4 regions of the Pelosinus baikalensis genome follow, and region 1 is predicted to be linked to each of the others. Evidence: riboswitches for the same ligand, from Rfam matches in the RefSeq annotation. Region 1 holds a riboswitch; each other region holds the start of a gene.
The links. A riboswitch is a leader RNA that binds a small molecule or an ion and turns the genes downstream of it on or off. The one in region 1 is predicted to bind S-adenosylmethionine.

Region 1 (3,650 bases):
GGATAAGACAAAATAGATTCCACACTGCCAAGACTCACAGCAACTGCTGACAGCTTCACATTCCGCATAATTCGCTTTGCTAGCGCAGCGGATTCCACTTCAAATGATAATACAGCACCAAATCCTGCAGCTTGCCCTTTTAATAATTCATATCCGGGATCTTCTGGTAAGCCCGGGTAGTGAACGGCTTTCACATTTGGATGTTCAGCTAGTGCTTTAGCAATTTTTAATGCCGCCTGTTGTGAATGATCCATTCTCACTTTTAATGTTTTGATTCCCCTCATTGTTAACCAACAATCTTGAGGTCCCAAAACGGCACCTAATGCATTTTGCAAAAAATACAATTCATCGGCAAGTTTTTTACTATTGGTCGCAATCAATCCAGCTACTACATCACTATGCCCAGCTAAAAACTTAGTGGCACTATGCACTACAATATCGGCGCCAAAGGTTAAAGGTCTTTGTAAATAAGGTGTCATAAAAGTATTATCTACAATGGTAATAATACCTTTGCTCTTCGCCCAAGCACAAATTTGCGGCAAATCACTTACTTTTAGCAAAGGATTTGATGGACTTTCCAATACGATCGCCTTTGTATTGCTTTTTACAGCTTTTTCAATTTCTTTTAAATCGGTAGTATCAACAAACGTATGGTCAATTCCCCATTTACCACACACCTTGCTTAACAAGCGATAGGTACCGCCATACACATCCTTCGGTGCCAAGATATGATCTCCCTGCTGAAATAATAATAGTGCAGTTGAAACAGCAGCAATACCAGAGGCAAATGCAAAACCGGCAATTCCCTCTTCTAATTCAGCGATAGTTGTTTCCAGCGCCTTACGTGTGGGATTACCCGACCGAGAATATTCATATTCTTGTGGCTGATCAATATTCTGATGAAAAGTGGAAACCTGATAGATCGGTGTACTCACCGCTCCCGTATGGGCATCTATTTCCACTCCGACATGCAATAATTTTGTAGCAAAATCTTTCTCTTTCACCTTATTCACCTCTTAAAGATTCTATGACTAGTACTTTTTTTCTATAACGATGGGTTTTAATCTGCTAATGCTTGTTCTAAGTCATTAATGATATCATTGGCATCTTCAATTCCGATTGATAAGCGTAATAAACAATCGGATATTCCCAAACGTTCACGAACCTCAATCGGCACGTCAGCATGAGTTTGAACCGCCGGTAAAGTGATCAGAGATTCTACTCCACCAAGGCTTTCTGCAAAGCGAATCATTTGTACTTTACGCAGTACTTGCTTAACCCTTTCCGGATGATCTACTACAAAAGACAGCATACCGCCATAACCAGATGATTGACTATCATGTATATCTTTGCCTTGATGATCAGCTAATCCTGGGTAGTACACCTTAACAACTTTGGGATGACGAGTCAGCCACTGCGCAATAGTTTGCGAGTTTTCATTATGCTTTTCCATCCGCAATGCCAATGTTTTCATACTGCGAATCAATAGCCAACTATCATTAGGTCCCAAAATTCCTCCTGTTGAATTTTGGATGTAACGTATCGAGGCACCTAAATCGGCATCCCGAGCAACAACTAATCCGCAGACCAAGTCGTTATGACCCGCTAAATACTTACTGCCACTGTGAATTACCACATCAGCTCCCAAATCTAAGGGACGTTGAAAATATGGTGTTAAGAACGTATTATCAACGATAACTTGAATATTGTTTCCTTTGACTAATTTTACAATAGCACGAATATCGACAATCTTCATTAACGGATTGGTAGGTGTTTCTACCAATATTGCTTTAGTAGCAGGTGTAATACTCTGTGCAACTTCTTCTATGTTACTGCCATCTACAAAACTTACTGTTAAGCCAAAATTACTAAATATTTTATCAATGACCCGATATGTACCACCATAGCAGTCTTCTACAACCACCAAGTGATCTCCGGTCTTATACAACATTAATATAGCCGTAATCGCAGCCATCCCCGAAGCAAATGCCAAACCGACTGCACCATTTTCCAGTGTAGCAATCCCTTCTTCTAATACTTTTCTTGTTGGGTTCTGGCTACGAGTATAATCAAACCCCGTGCTCTCACCAAGAGCGGGATGACGAAACGTTGCTGATTGATATACAGGAGTGCTTATTGCTCCCGTTTTTTCATCTGTACAGACCCCAATATGCACAATTTTTGAATTTTGTTTCATAAATACCTCCTGAATCTTTATTTTTTTTAAATTAAATAAACCCCTTTCCGAGGAAAGAGGTTTATTTAAAGCAACCATCTTCCTCTTATCTGTCAGGATTCTCATCCTGCTGGAATTAGCACCACTGCATTACTGCCGGTTGCTGGGTGTCATCGGGCCAGTCCCTCGACCACTCTCGATAAGAGCTTATTCATTTTTAAGATTATACCATATGGTATTCTATGTGGTCAATATTCCATTTACACTTTTAATGCCTTTTAGCGATTTTAGTTTTAATTTTGTTAATCAACTCAGCGAATAAAACATATAAAACGAATTGAACCACAAAGACGCAAAGGACACAAAGGGGTCTATATACTTTCTTGACTAGGAACAGAAAACTTCAATCTTTCTGGGTAGTATCGTAACGCTAAGAGGCAGCTTGGGACCCAGTTCTCCATCTAAGTCGCTTTCTACTTCTTCAGCACATTCTATATAAATAGTTTCCGCCTGTAGACAAGTAACATATTTACTATTACAGTGAATACCTTTTAAAAAGCTAATAAACAAACTCATTAATTCAGGCAGATTACACTTTTTCACAATAAGTACGTCCAATTTTCCATCATCAATTTTAGCATGAGGTACCAAATTAGGAAATCCGCCAACAGTACCACTATTCATTATTAAAAATAAAAAAATATCTTCCTCAATGATTTGCTGTTCTGTAATAATTCGCATTTTTAATGCTTTAAAATTAGGTAATTCTCCAAGTCCCTTTAAATAATATGCAATTTTCCCCAACGTGTTTTTCAGCATACTATCTGCATTATGAGCTACTGATGTCATCAATCCAGCACTAGCAACATTGAAAAAGTATTCATCATTGACTTTACCTACATCAATTCTCTTACGCTGTCCCTTTGTAATTGTCTCTACACAAGTATCAATATTTTTATCTAACTGCAAATACGCTGCAAAATCGTTAGATGTACCACTTGGAATAATACCTAGGGGCAGGTCTATTTCCTGTCTGAGCATATTATTTATTACACTATGGATGGTACCATCCCCACCGGATACGATAATACCATCTACAGCAATTTCTTTTACCAGCATGATAAAAGCATCACTCTCTTGCTCATTGCTAACCCTGAGGGGAATTATGATACAATCTTCTTTTTGAAAAGCCTCAATTACATTGTCCAATTTAAATTTAAAACTAGCATCACCTGATATTGGATTATATACAAGGATAAATTTTCGCAATATGATTCCTCCTCCTTGCCCCAATCACTACTATGTATAATAGGATTCATACCTTATTATTGTAATTCATTCTTCAGTAGAAAGTCTACAACAATTATCCGATAACTAAATTATTTGAACGACCTAGCCCAGCAATCATAATCATCTGTAAAATCCTCCAAATCCCTCTCATCCTAATCCAATTGTAGATATTTCCTGTTTACAT
Region 2 (3,650 bases), on a different contig from region 1:
AAGGAGGATACAATATATCCGAACTCACACCCACAACCATAACTTTTGCTCTAATCTTAGATAAGGCATCCTCATAACTGTTACAACTTTTCAATAGATTATAATAATCCAAGGCGCGCAGGAGATACAGATAGGAATTGGCATCAAAACGACGTGCTAGACTATTTCCTTGGTAATCTAAATAATTTTCAATCTCAAAACAGCCATTACGACGCTTTCGTCCAAATTTTCCTTCCATTGACATTTCACTCTGATAGGTAATCATACCAACAGCCCTAGCAATTGCTAATCCCTTCTCGGGACCAATCCCGCCATAGTAGTTTCCCTCTCGCCACTCTGGATCAAGGATAATAGCCTGTCGTCCTACCTTATTGTAAGCAATCGACTGAGAAGAGGCATATCCAGGAGCGGCAATCACCATAACTCCATCCATAAAATCAGGATAGGCTACCGACCATTCCAAAGATTGCATCCCTCCCATAGACCCACCAATGATTAACTTTACATGATGAACCCCTAATACATCCAATAACCTCTTTTGTACATGAACCGTATCAAGCAAAGTAATTTCCGGGAAATTCATACCATAGGGCAAGCCAGTGTCTGGGTTTGGAGAAGCAGGACCCGTTGTTCCCTGACAGCCACCAAGTACATTTGCACAAATAATAAAAAACTTTTCTGTATCCAAGGGACGTCCTGGGCCAACCAAAGGCTCCCACCAGCCTTTTTCATCATGCTGAGTATGAGCAGAAGGATGGCTGTCACCCGTTAATGCATGGTTCAATAAGATGACATTATCTCCACCTTCTGATAAATGACCATATGTTTCATATGCTACAACAACCTCATCTAACCTTCCGCCTAAACTAAGATGCAAAGGATGTTCCTTATTGGCTACCCTGGCTAATTTCAAATAAGATCTCCACTTAAATCCTGAAAAGTGAGTTATTGTTATCTCTAAAACACAGCTGTCTTTTAACAGCATTCATACCCTCTCCTTATTCTAGATTATAGAAAAATATTTGCTTTCTTTTTTGTATAATAAAAAACCCTTCTCACAAATAAGAAGGGTTTTATGATATACTAAACCCTCTTATCTCCCAGGATTACTCCTGCTGGAATTAGCACCACTGCATTACTGCCGGTTGCCGGGTGTCATCGGGCCAGTCCCTCGACCACTCTAGATAAGAGCTCATTATTAAATTGTAACGTTGTAAACCTAACTTTTTTTATACTATACCATGTAATATCGACAATAGCAATATTTTACAGGTAATCTCGTTAATAAATCCGCAGCAACATATCTATAACTAAAGAACTCCTAGCTTCATAATCGCATCTCCTTGATTAAACCTCACCTAATATTGCTCCTTTACCATAAACACTTTCCCAATCCTCAATAAACGTATTGACACTCCACTCCGTCAAAGGATGGTGATACAAGTTGATAAAAACATCTTCACTAACCGTTACACCATGAGTACCAGCTAAACAAACTTTCTGCACTTGTTCTACATTTTTAAAACTGGCTGCTAACACTTGCGTTTTAATATGATAAGTATCGAAAATTTTTACAATATCAGCTACTACCTTTACACCATCACCAGAAATATTATCAATTCTGTTTACGTATGGCGCTACAAAACTAGCGCCAGCTTTTGCAGCCATAAGCGCCTGTTGTGGAGTAAACACAGCAGTTGCAGTAACTTTTATATTCAATTTCTGTAGAGTCATCATCGCCTTAAACCCTTCAGGCACAACCGGAATTTTAATATAAATATTGCCATTAAGAATCTGGCTTACATATTCCGCTTCCTTAACTATTTCTTTGGCATTTGTACTTAATACCTGCACATGGAGCATTTTTTCACTGCCAATTATAGATACTATTTCTTGAAGGATTTCAATATAGGGTCTCTTTTCTTTGGCTAGAATAGTTGGATTGGTCGTAATACCATCAATTGGATAATATTCATTGGCACTTGTTATAAAATCAACTTTCGCACTATCAAGTAATATATTCATTCGAACCCCCCCTTAGCTACTCCTTTCCAATCCATCTGAAAGGTTCATCGCATAACAACATCTATTCTCTGTATATAGAAATAACATCGCCAATTTTTATAGCAGGCAATGCCTTATCCTCAAGATATACACTTCCGCCTAACCCTTCTGTATTGCCATCAAACCGCAAGGTTATATGACCCAAATTTTCCAAATTAGCCTGCACTTCATCGCCTACATATACAACCTTATATTCTTGACCAGCTATGACTAAAACATCACCTTGTTTAACGCTATCTGAAACCTCATTGCCACAATGCAATACGCAATAATCAGCCAATTCCTCCGGAGCATTATCTTTGAAAATAATGATCAGCTTTTCCTCATAAAAAGCTGACACTAATCCTCCAATATTAGTAACCCTAGTATTATATATAATCTCCATAAAATACACCTCCATAATAGCATCTATATACTTTTTCACTTTTATTTTGCGTAGAGACCAAAACTAGCAGCCCAAGCAACCAATACGGTTGTAGGACCAGTGATAAAGCGAGAATATAATACGGAAGGTACACCAATTTCGACAGTTTCGACTTCCGCTTCAGCCAATCCCATGCCTACTGGTATAAAATCACAAGCACACTGGGAATTTATCGCGAAAAGTGCTGGCAGTGCTAACTGAGGGGGAATCGTACCTTTACCGATCTCAACGCCAATCAGCACCCCAATTACTTGGGCAATTACCGCGCCTGGTCCCAGGAACGGAGATAAGAATGGAAACGAACATATGGCTGATAGTAATACTAACCCTTGAACAGTTCCGGCCAACGGTGTCAGTATTTTAGCAAAAACATCACCCATACCAGTACTTAATACAATACCAATTAACATGGATACGAACGCCATAAAAGGCAATATGGTCTTTAAGACAGTATCGATAGCATCGCGACCAGATTGATAAAATGTAGCGGTTATCCCCCCCATAGCCTTCCCAACTTTGGCCATAACACCAGCAGTAGTCTGTTCACTAATTTTCTTTTGCGTATCATACTTAGGCTTTTTAGCACTACTATCTTCAGAGACCGCATTCTGGATCGTTCCATCGCTAAAATTTATATTTACTTCTTTGACATCCGATACATAAATATCTGCCTTGATGTGTTCTGCCAAAGGTCCACTGGGACCTGATGGCATCAAGTTAATTGTTGGAATCCTTTTTTGAGGATATATACCACACCTCAAAGTTCCTCCACAGTCGATGACGACACAAGCAATTTCATTATCAGGCACTTTCGTTTTAAATCCATCTACTACTGTGCAACCTGCCATTTCAGCAATTTTCGCAGCAACAGGTGAAATGACACCTCCAGTAATATTGACAACCTTATTCTTGGTGTCATTAGGCTGAATCACTAACGGTCCACCAAAGCCGCCTCGACCTGCCGTTATAATAACTGATTTATAATTCGCCATTTTTTATCCCCCCTTTCTAAGCATTAAAGCCAGCCGACTGTACAGTACTCACTTCTGTTTTTAATTTGATGCCTTGTTGTTTTTCAATATATGCGGTAGTAAAATCAGTGATCCATCCTCTAAAGAAATTGGTCACAACTCCAACAAGAAAGTATCTTACTGCTAAGTCA
Region 3 (3,650 bases), on a different contig from region 1:
AAGGGATAGGAAAAGGGAAATGGATTTTATGGATTTTTTCATTTATATGCCTCCTAAAAATATATGATTTATTTCAATTTTTGCAGTCTTTCGATTGCTGCTTCTAATGTTGCAAATTGTTTGCAGAAACAAAAACGGATAAAACGATGTTTGTCATTGGCATCGTCCTGATAAAAACTAGATCCCGGTACGACTGCAACCCCTACTTTTTCAGCTAAATGACGGGCAAAGTCTACATCATTCTTCCAGCCAAAAGGCGCTATGTCTGCCATAATATAATAAGCTCCGGCTGGGCGAATGCAATTAAAACCGATAGCAGCCAATTCCTTTAACATAAAGTCGCGACGCTTACTGTAAAAATCTGCTAACTTTTCATAATAGGTGGTGGGAAAGTTTAAGGCCTGGGCGGCGGCTACTTGCAGGGGAGCGGCTGCTCCTACCGTCAAGAAGTCATGCATTTTACGTATGGATCGGCTGATTTCGCCGGAAGCAATCACATAACCAATGCGCCAGCCTGTTACGCTATAGGTTTTCGAAATGCTATTGATGGTTATGGTTCGTTCTGCCATGCCGGGCAAGGTAGCCAGAGGAATGTGTTTTATTTCATCATAGATGATGTGTTCATAGATTTCGTCTGTAATTGCCAAGACATCATATTGAATACATAGTTTGGCAATGAGATCCAGCTCTTCACGGTTAAAAACCTTACCAGTAGGGTTATTTGGAGTATTAATAATAATGGCTCTGGTGCGGTTTGAAAATGCCGCTGTTAATTCTTCCTTATTAAAGCTAAATTCTGGTGGATGCAGTTGGACGTATTTGGGACTAGCGCCACATAATACGGCATCAGGACCATAGTTTTCGTAAAAAGGCTGAAATATAATGACTTCATCCCCAGGGTTAATAGTGGCTAAGAGGGTTGCTACCATGCCTTCTGTTGAACCGCAGCATACGGTGATTTGAGTTTCCGGGTCAATATCAATGTTATAGTCTCTTTTGTTTTTCAAAGTAATAGCATCTCTGAGTGACTTAGTCCCCCAGGTAATTGCATATTGATTGTGATCTTCTAAAATTGCTTTAACAGCGGCCTCTTTTATTTGATCCGATGCCGGAAAATCAGGAAAGCCTTGTGCAAGATTAATGGCTTTATGAGCGGCAGCAATACGAGACATTTCTCTAATAACTGATTCTGTAAAACGACCAGCTTTTTCTGAGGCATATTTACGCAGAGTTTGAGCTTGTTGTGAATTTTGATTCATAGTATTGACTCCTTTGCATTTACAATAAAAAAATCTTCTTCATAAGATGAAGAAGATTCTATTTTCAAAAATGATCTTCATCTCCCAGGAAATTCCTGTTGGAATTGGCACCGTTCGCATTGCGCGGTGGTTGCCGTAGCTTCATCGGGCCAATACCCTCGGCTAACTCTTGATGAATGTATGTAGTTGATGAAAGTAATAGTAGCATGAGTTTCTACTTGGTGTCAAGGAGAATTGAGAAAATAGTATCACTCGTCAATTGACATGTAAACTTAACGAAAGTATAATGTGTTAATATGAATGGAAGTCCATTGTAAAAACACTTATATTCATAATTGAGGAGGATTATCGTATGGGGCAGACAAAAACAAGTTTTCGATGGAAATTAGCAGGACTTATGTTTTTTATTAGTTTTATTTCTTACATGGATCGAGTCAATTTATCAGTAGCCACTCCCACTATTATGCAAGAATTAGGCTTTACCAAAATGGATATGGGATTTATACAGACGGCTTTTTTTGTTGGTTATGCTTTGATGCAAATACCAGGTGGAATCATGTCTGAATTTTGGGGGCATCGCAGGGTGCTGGCGATAGCAGCTACTTGGTGGTCCGCCTTTACAGTATTAACAGGGGCATGTAGTAACTTTACCTCATTTATTCTGGCGAGAAGTCTGTTTGGCATAGGCGAAGGTCCTATGGCACCTGCTTTTGGAAGATTTATTTACCGTTGGTTTAATAATAATGAAAAGGGACGTGCTTCTTCGTTTATGTTAAGCGGTGTATTTTTTGGACCGGTTGTTGGTCCAACGCTTACGATCCTATTAATGATGAATTTTGGCTGGCGTTCCGTATTTATTATTTTTGGTGGAGTGGGTTTACTATTGGCAGCACTTTGGTATTATTTAGCTAAGGATACTCCCCATGAGAGTAAGTTTACCAATGCTGCAGAGGCAGATTACATAGAAGAAGGTCTGATGGTAGATAGTGATAAAAAAGAACTGGCACCTTGGCGTGCTTTTTTGGGATCTTCCCAGTTTTGGGCCATTGGGATTCAATATTTTATAACTGATTATATTATGTATGTATTTTTAGCTTGGTTGCCATTATACTTAATAGAGGCTCAGAATTTTTCTTTGCAGAAAATGGGGATTGCTGCTTCTTTTCCTTGGGCGGCATTATGTATAGTAACGGCTACATGCGGCTATATCAGTGATAAATTAGTCGCTTCCGGTGTGTCAAGGCATAAATCCCGCACTTTATTTGGTATTCTAGGATTAATTATCTGTTGCATAACTCTTTACCTGGGAGCAGTGGCAACTGTGCCTTGGCTGAATGTATTATGGCTAACGATATCCTTAGGATCTCTTGGACTTACTTTTAATGCTTCATGGGCAGCTTGTCTTGATATTGGAGGTAAATTTGCTGGATCTATAACTGGCTGGATGAATTTCTGGGGGAATATGGGCGGCATTGCTGCTCCAGTTGCTACAGCATGGGTTGCAACGAATTATGGCTGGCAGGCAGCCATTCTCACAACTGCAGCTTCAGCCGTGATTGGCATTGTTGCATGGTTAGCTGTCAAGCCTGATAGACCTTTAGTATTAAAGGAAAATAATAATCTTGAAAAAATTGCATAGGAGAGATGCTAGATGTTAAAAGAATTTTCATTTGGTTTTGGTGATAGTGAAATTAAAGTAGCTTTGCCGGAAGAACGCGTTGTGAATGTTGTGGAAGGTAAACCAGCGAAAGCAATTTTAGATGTAGAAGCTGCTGTTCGTGAGGTACTGAACAATCCAATTGGTACTCCACCTCTAAAGAATGTAATACAGCAAGGTGATAAAGTGGTCATCGTTGCTAGTGATATAACTCGTCAATGGGTACGTCATGACTTGTTTTTACCTACGTTGCTGAATGAACTGAATAAAGTTGGTATACCTGATGAAGATATTTCCCTTATTGTTGCACTTGGCGCCCATCGCCATCATACTCATGAGGAAAATATACTGACTTTTGGTCAGGAAATTGTGAAACGTATAGCGATCCTACAAAGTCATGCGCCAGAAACGGATGAATTTGTTTATGTGGGTCAAACTTCACGGGGAAAAGATGTCCACTTGAATAAGCACGTAGTAAACGCCGATAAAGTCATTTTAACGGGTGGCATTGTTCACCATCTAATGGCTGGCTTTGGTGGTGGACGTAAAGCCATCATGCCAGGGATCTCCTCTTATAGCACGATTCAGGAAAATCATAGTTTATGTCTTCATGCAGTAGTTGGAGAGGGGGTAAGTCCAGAATGTACTGTTGGCAAATTGGAAAATAACCCTATGCATGCAGATATGCTGGAAATGGCAGAATTACTTAAACCAGCCTTTTTATTAAATGCAGT
Region 4 (3,650 bases), on a different contig from region 1:
TTAAATCTTCTCTTTGTATATTTTCAATTAAAGAGATTTCCGTCATTTCTCTATCTGTATAATCTTTAATAATAACAGGGATCTCTTTTAGACCTGCTTGCTGAGAAGCACGTAACCGTCGCTCACCAGCTACTAATTCATAAATATTATTACTTTTTCGCACTACAAGGGGTTGCAATACGCCATATTGACTAATGGAAGATACTAATTCGAGCAATGCAGTTTCATCAAAGATCCGACGTGGTTGAAATTTATTAGGAATAATTTCTGAGATAGAAACACTCTTTATAAGAGGCTCTGCATCTACCCCTTTTGAACTAGAAAACAATGCATCCAATCCTCGCCCTAGTCCTCTCTGAGAATTATTATTCATCATCAATCACCTCTTTAGCTAGATCTGTATAAACTTCTGCCCCTTTAGATTTAGGATCATATCGAGTGATAGGCTGTCCATGGCTAGGTGCTTCACTAAGACGAACGTTCCGGGGAATAATTGTTTGGTATACCTTATGACGAAAATGATTTTTCACTTCATCTACTACTTGAATGGACAAGTTTGTCCTGGCGTCAAACATTGTCAGAACTACCCCTTCCAAAGACAACGCCGGATTTAGATTCTTCTGAACAAGAGTAATTGTATTCATCAGCTGGGATAACCCTTCCAATGCATAAAACTCACATTGAATTGGTACTAATACAGAATTAGCGGCGGTTAATGAATTAATAGTCAATAACCCTAAGGAAGGGGGGCAGTCAATAATAACATAATCATAACTGTACTTCACTTTATCTAGAACTCTTTTTAGCTTCGTTTCTCGAGACATAATGGATACCAACTCGATTTCCGCTCCTGCCAGCTGAATCGTAGCGGGTAACAGCATTAGATTTTCAATTTTGGTTTGTAAAATAACGCCTTCAATCGGTACATCATTAACTAGCACATCATAAACAGATTGTTTAATCTTGGTTTTATCAAAACCAAAACCACTAGTAGAATTACCTTGTGGATCAAGATCCACTAATAATATCTTTTTCCCTAAATCAGCCAAACAAGCACTTAAATTAACAGAAGTTGTTGTCTTTCCAACGCCCCCTTTTTGGTTGGCAATTGCAATTACCTTCACCAAGTAGTTCACCCCATATTCTCATTCATATTTTAAGAAAGACTAAGGCATATGCCAGGTCTTTAGAATCCAGGTCAAGCCTTAGTCTTCTACTTACAAACTTTCCTCTCGATTCTAATTTCTATAAGCTAATTCATTCCACACTATAGAGACTATCTCCTGCCAAAAATAGTAGATAGCCTCCGTAAATATACCATTATTTAACCAATTTTATAATTATTAAAAAAACATTGACAATCAGGCAGTTTTATATTATCATGAATTCCAATTTAATAAATACTCTTATCTAGAGTGGTCGAGGGACTGGCCCTATGACACCCAGCAACCAGCAGCAATGCAAATGGTGCTAAATCCAGCAGAATTCACGTTCTGAAAGATAAGAGGAAAGAACGGATGATAAAACAGCCTCTTTCCTCAAAGGAAAGAGGCTGTTTTATTAAATTATAATAATGTGAGGTTATTGTATGAAACTTTCTGATCGATTTAATAAAGGAAAAGCCCTTGTCTCTTTTGAAATTTTTCCGCCAAAACAAACTGTCACCTTAGAATCTATTTTTAAAACAACAGAGGGCTTACAAACCCTCAATCCTGATTTTACTAGTATTACCTATGGAGCTGGAGGCAGTGCTTCAGATCGCACCATTGAAACCGCGGACAAAATAAAAAATACTTATGGTGTCGAGGCCTTAGCTCATTTAACTTGCATCAACTCGCACAAAGATGATATTGATCTAATGTTAAATCAACTACAAGCTCATAATATTGAAAATATATTAGCTATGCGAGGCGATTATCCTATAAACAAAAACAATAATAAAGGAAAAGAAAATACCTATCAATATGCAAAAGATTTAATTGCCCATATTAAATCCAATCATGATTTTTGTATTGCTGCTGCCGCTTATCCAGAGGGACATCCAGAGTGCCCTGATTTGAATACAGATCTTCTTCACCTAAAAGAAAAGGTAAACAGCGGCACAGATTTCCTAATTACACAAATGTTTTTTGATAATACCATTCTTTATGATTTTCTTGACCGCATTAAACAAGTTAATATCACAATCCCTGTTAGTGCCGGAATCATGCCATTACTAAATAGCAAACAAGTAGGCAGGATTAAAGGATTATGCGGTGCCTCTATTCCTAAACCCCTACAAAACATCATTCAAAAATATGAAAATTCACCCTTAGATTTTGAAAAAGCAGGAATTGAATATGCTTGCAGCCAAATTACAGATCTGATAGCAAATCAGGTAGATGGTATACATCTATATACTATGAATAAACTAGAACAATCAAAAAGCATTATTCAACAAACAAATTTGCGTTAAATAATGCCTCTACATCCCTGACAGACTAGTAATTTATAAATAAACATTTTAATATATTATACATATCTAGAGGATTATCATCAGCTGAATTCTTATACATTAAAATGTTCTTGATACAACCAAAGGAGGGATACTGTGCCAATTTACAACCCAACAATTCAAACGCTAGAAATGAGCGAATTAAAACGTTATTCAGGCCTTACCAAATGTACTGAATTCCCCCAGCACTTACTTGACCATGCTTGTACAGAAGCACAAATCATCTCCAAACCAAAAGCAAGCTGGCAGATGTATGACTATGATGCAAGTTCTGCTACGATTATGAGCCCTGAGCCTTTATCACTACCTCCAACCGTTATTAGTAAACACCTGGCGAACTCTTTAAAAGTTGCCGTTATTGCAGTTACCATAGGACCTGATTTAGAAGAGCTCGTAAGTGATTACTTCAGCAAAAATGAATACACCTTAGGCTTGTTATTAGATGCAGCAGGCACAACGGCCGTAGAGTTGGCTGCCGATCAAGCTTGTGAGCTTATTAAGCAGGAAGCAAATAAGCAAGGGTATACCACTCTATTCCGCTTTAGCCCAGGCTATGGCCAGTGGGATATTAGGGTTCAACCTCAAATCTTATCTTTAGCACATGGTGATGAAATTAATATAACAGTCACTTCTACATGTATGCTTCTCCCCCGTAAATCCATTACAGCTGTGATCGGCTTAACAGCAACTGTACCGAACCTCCCCCTTAAGGAAATGATCGAAGGTTCTAAATGTGATCAATGCCAACAAATAAATTGTCTATCTAGAAAGGATTGAAATTATGATTTATATTTTTGACGGCGCCATGGGAACGATGTTGCAAAATGCAGGATTACCGCCGGGATATTGTCCTGAATTATGGAATCAAGAGCAGCCAGCCGTGATTACGGCTATACATAAAAGCTATATTGAAAGCGGATCCGATATTATTGAAACAAATACCTTTGGAGCAAATCGGATTAAATTAACCCATTATGGCTTAGAGGAAAAAGTCGCCCTGCTTAATACTTCCGCTGTTCAGGCAGCCCGGGCTGCCTGTGGTCCTGCCACCAAGATAGCAGGTTCTGTGGGTCCTACAGGTAAATTAATAGTTCCCTTAGGAGACTTATCCTTTGATGACGCTTACAACGTTTTTTTTGAACAAATTTCTGCCTTA

Region 2: it holds a riboswitch for S-adenosylmethionine, as region 1 does, so the genes downstream of both, metX (homoserine O-acetyltransferase MetX) here and LMF89_RS07400 (trans-sulfuration enzyme family protein) in region 1, are expected to answer to the same signal.
Region 3: it holds a riboswitch for S-adenosylmethionine, as region 1 does, so the genes downstream of both, LMF89_RS20850 (pyridoxal phosphate-dependent aminotransferase) here and LMF89_RS07400 (trans-sulfuration enzyme family protein) in region 1, are expected to answer to the same signal.
Region 4: it holds a riboswitch for S-adenosylmethionine, as region 1 does, so the genes downstream of both, metF (methylenetetrahydrofolate reductase [NAD(P)H]) here and LMF89_RS07400 (trans-sulfuration enzyme family protein) in region 1, are expected to answer to the same signal.

The regions. Positions count from the first base shown of each region.
Region 1 covers NZ_JAJHJB010000007.1:70,271-73,920, forward strand. Annotated here, with positions in the region: gene LMF89_RS07405 (trans-sulfuration enzyme family protein) at 1-1,004, opposite strand, end outside; gene LMF89_RS07400 (trans-sulfuration enzyme family protein) at 1,061-2,197, opposite strand; SAM riboswitch class I at 2,280-2,382, opposite strand; gene LMF89_RS07395 (diacylglycerol/lipid kinase family protein) at 2,564-3,445, opposite strand.
Region 2 covers NZ_JAJHJB010000025.1:47,974-51,623, forward strand. Annotated here, with positions in the region: gene metX (homoserine O-acetyltransferase MetX) at 1-985, opposite strand, end outside; SAM riboswitch class I at 1,091-1,191, opposite strand; gene LMF89_RS16510 (transaldolase family protein) at 1,348-2,025, opposite strand; gene LMF89_RS16515 (PTS glucitol/sorbitol transporter subunit IIA) at 2,087-2,449, opposite strand; gene srlE (PTS glucitol/sorbitol transporter subunit IIB) at 2,491-3,480, opposite strand; gene srlA (PTS glucitol/sorbitol transporter subunit IIC) at 3,497-3,650, opposite strand, start outside.
Region 3 covers NZ_JAJHJB010000041.1:12,507-16,156, forward strand. Annotated here, with positions in the region: gene LMF89_RS20845 (MetQ/NlpA family ABC transporter substrate-binding protein) at 1-42, opposite strand, end outside; gene LMF89_RS20850 (pyridoxal phosphate-dependent aminotransferase) at 69-1,259, opposite strand; SAM riboswitch class I at 1,334-1,438, opposite strand; gene LMF89_RS20855 (MFS transporter) at 1,612-2,898, shown strand; gene larAH10 (NPN-dependent 2-hydroxyacid racemase, LarAH10 family) at 2,911-3,650, shown strand, end outside.
Region 4 covers NZ_JAJHJB010000033.1:36,708-40,357, reverse strand. Annotated here, with positions in the region: gene LMF89_RS18955 (ParB/RepB/Spo0J family partition protein) at 1-376, opposite strand, end outside; gene LMF89_RS18950 (ParA family protein) at 366-1,136, opposite strand; SAM riboswitch class I at 1,404-1,507, shown strand; gene metF (methylenetetrahydrofolate reductase [NAD(P)H]) at 1,589-2,455, shown strand; gene LMF89_RS18940 (methionine synthase) at 2,591-3,271, shown strand; gene LMF89_RS18935 (homocysteine S-methyltransferase family protein) at 3,276-3,650, shown strand, end outside.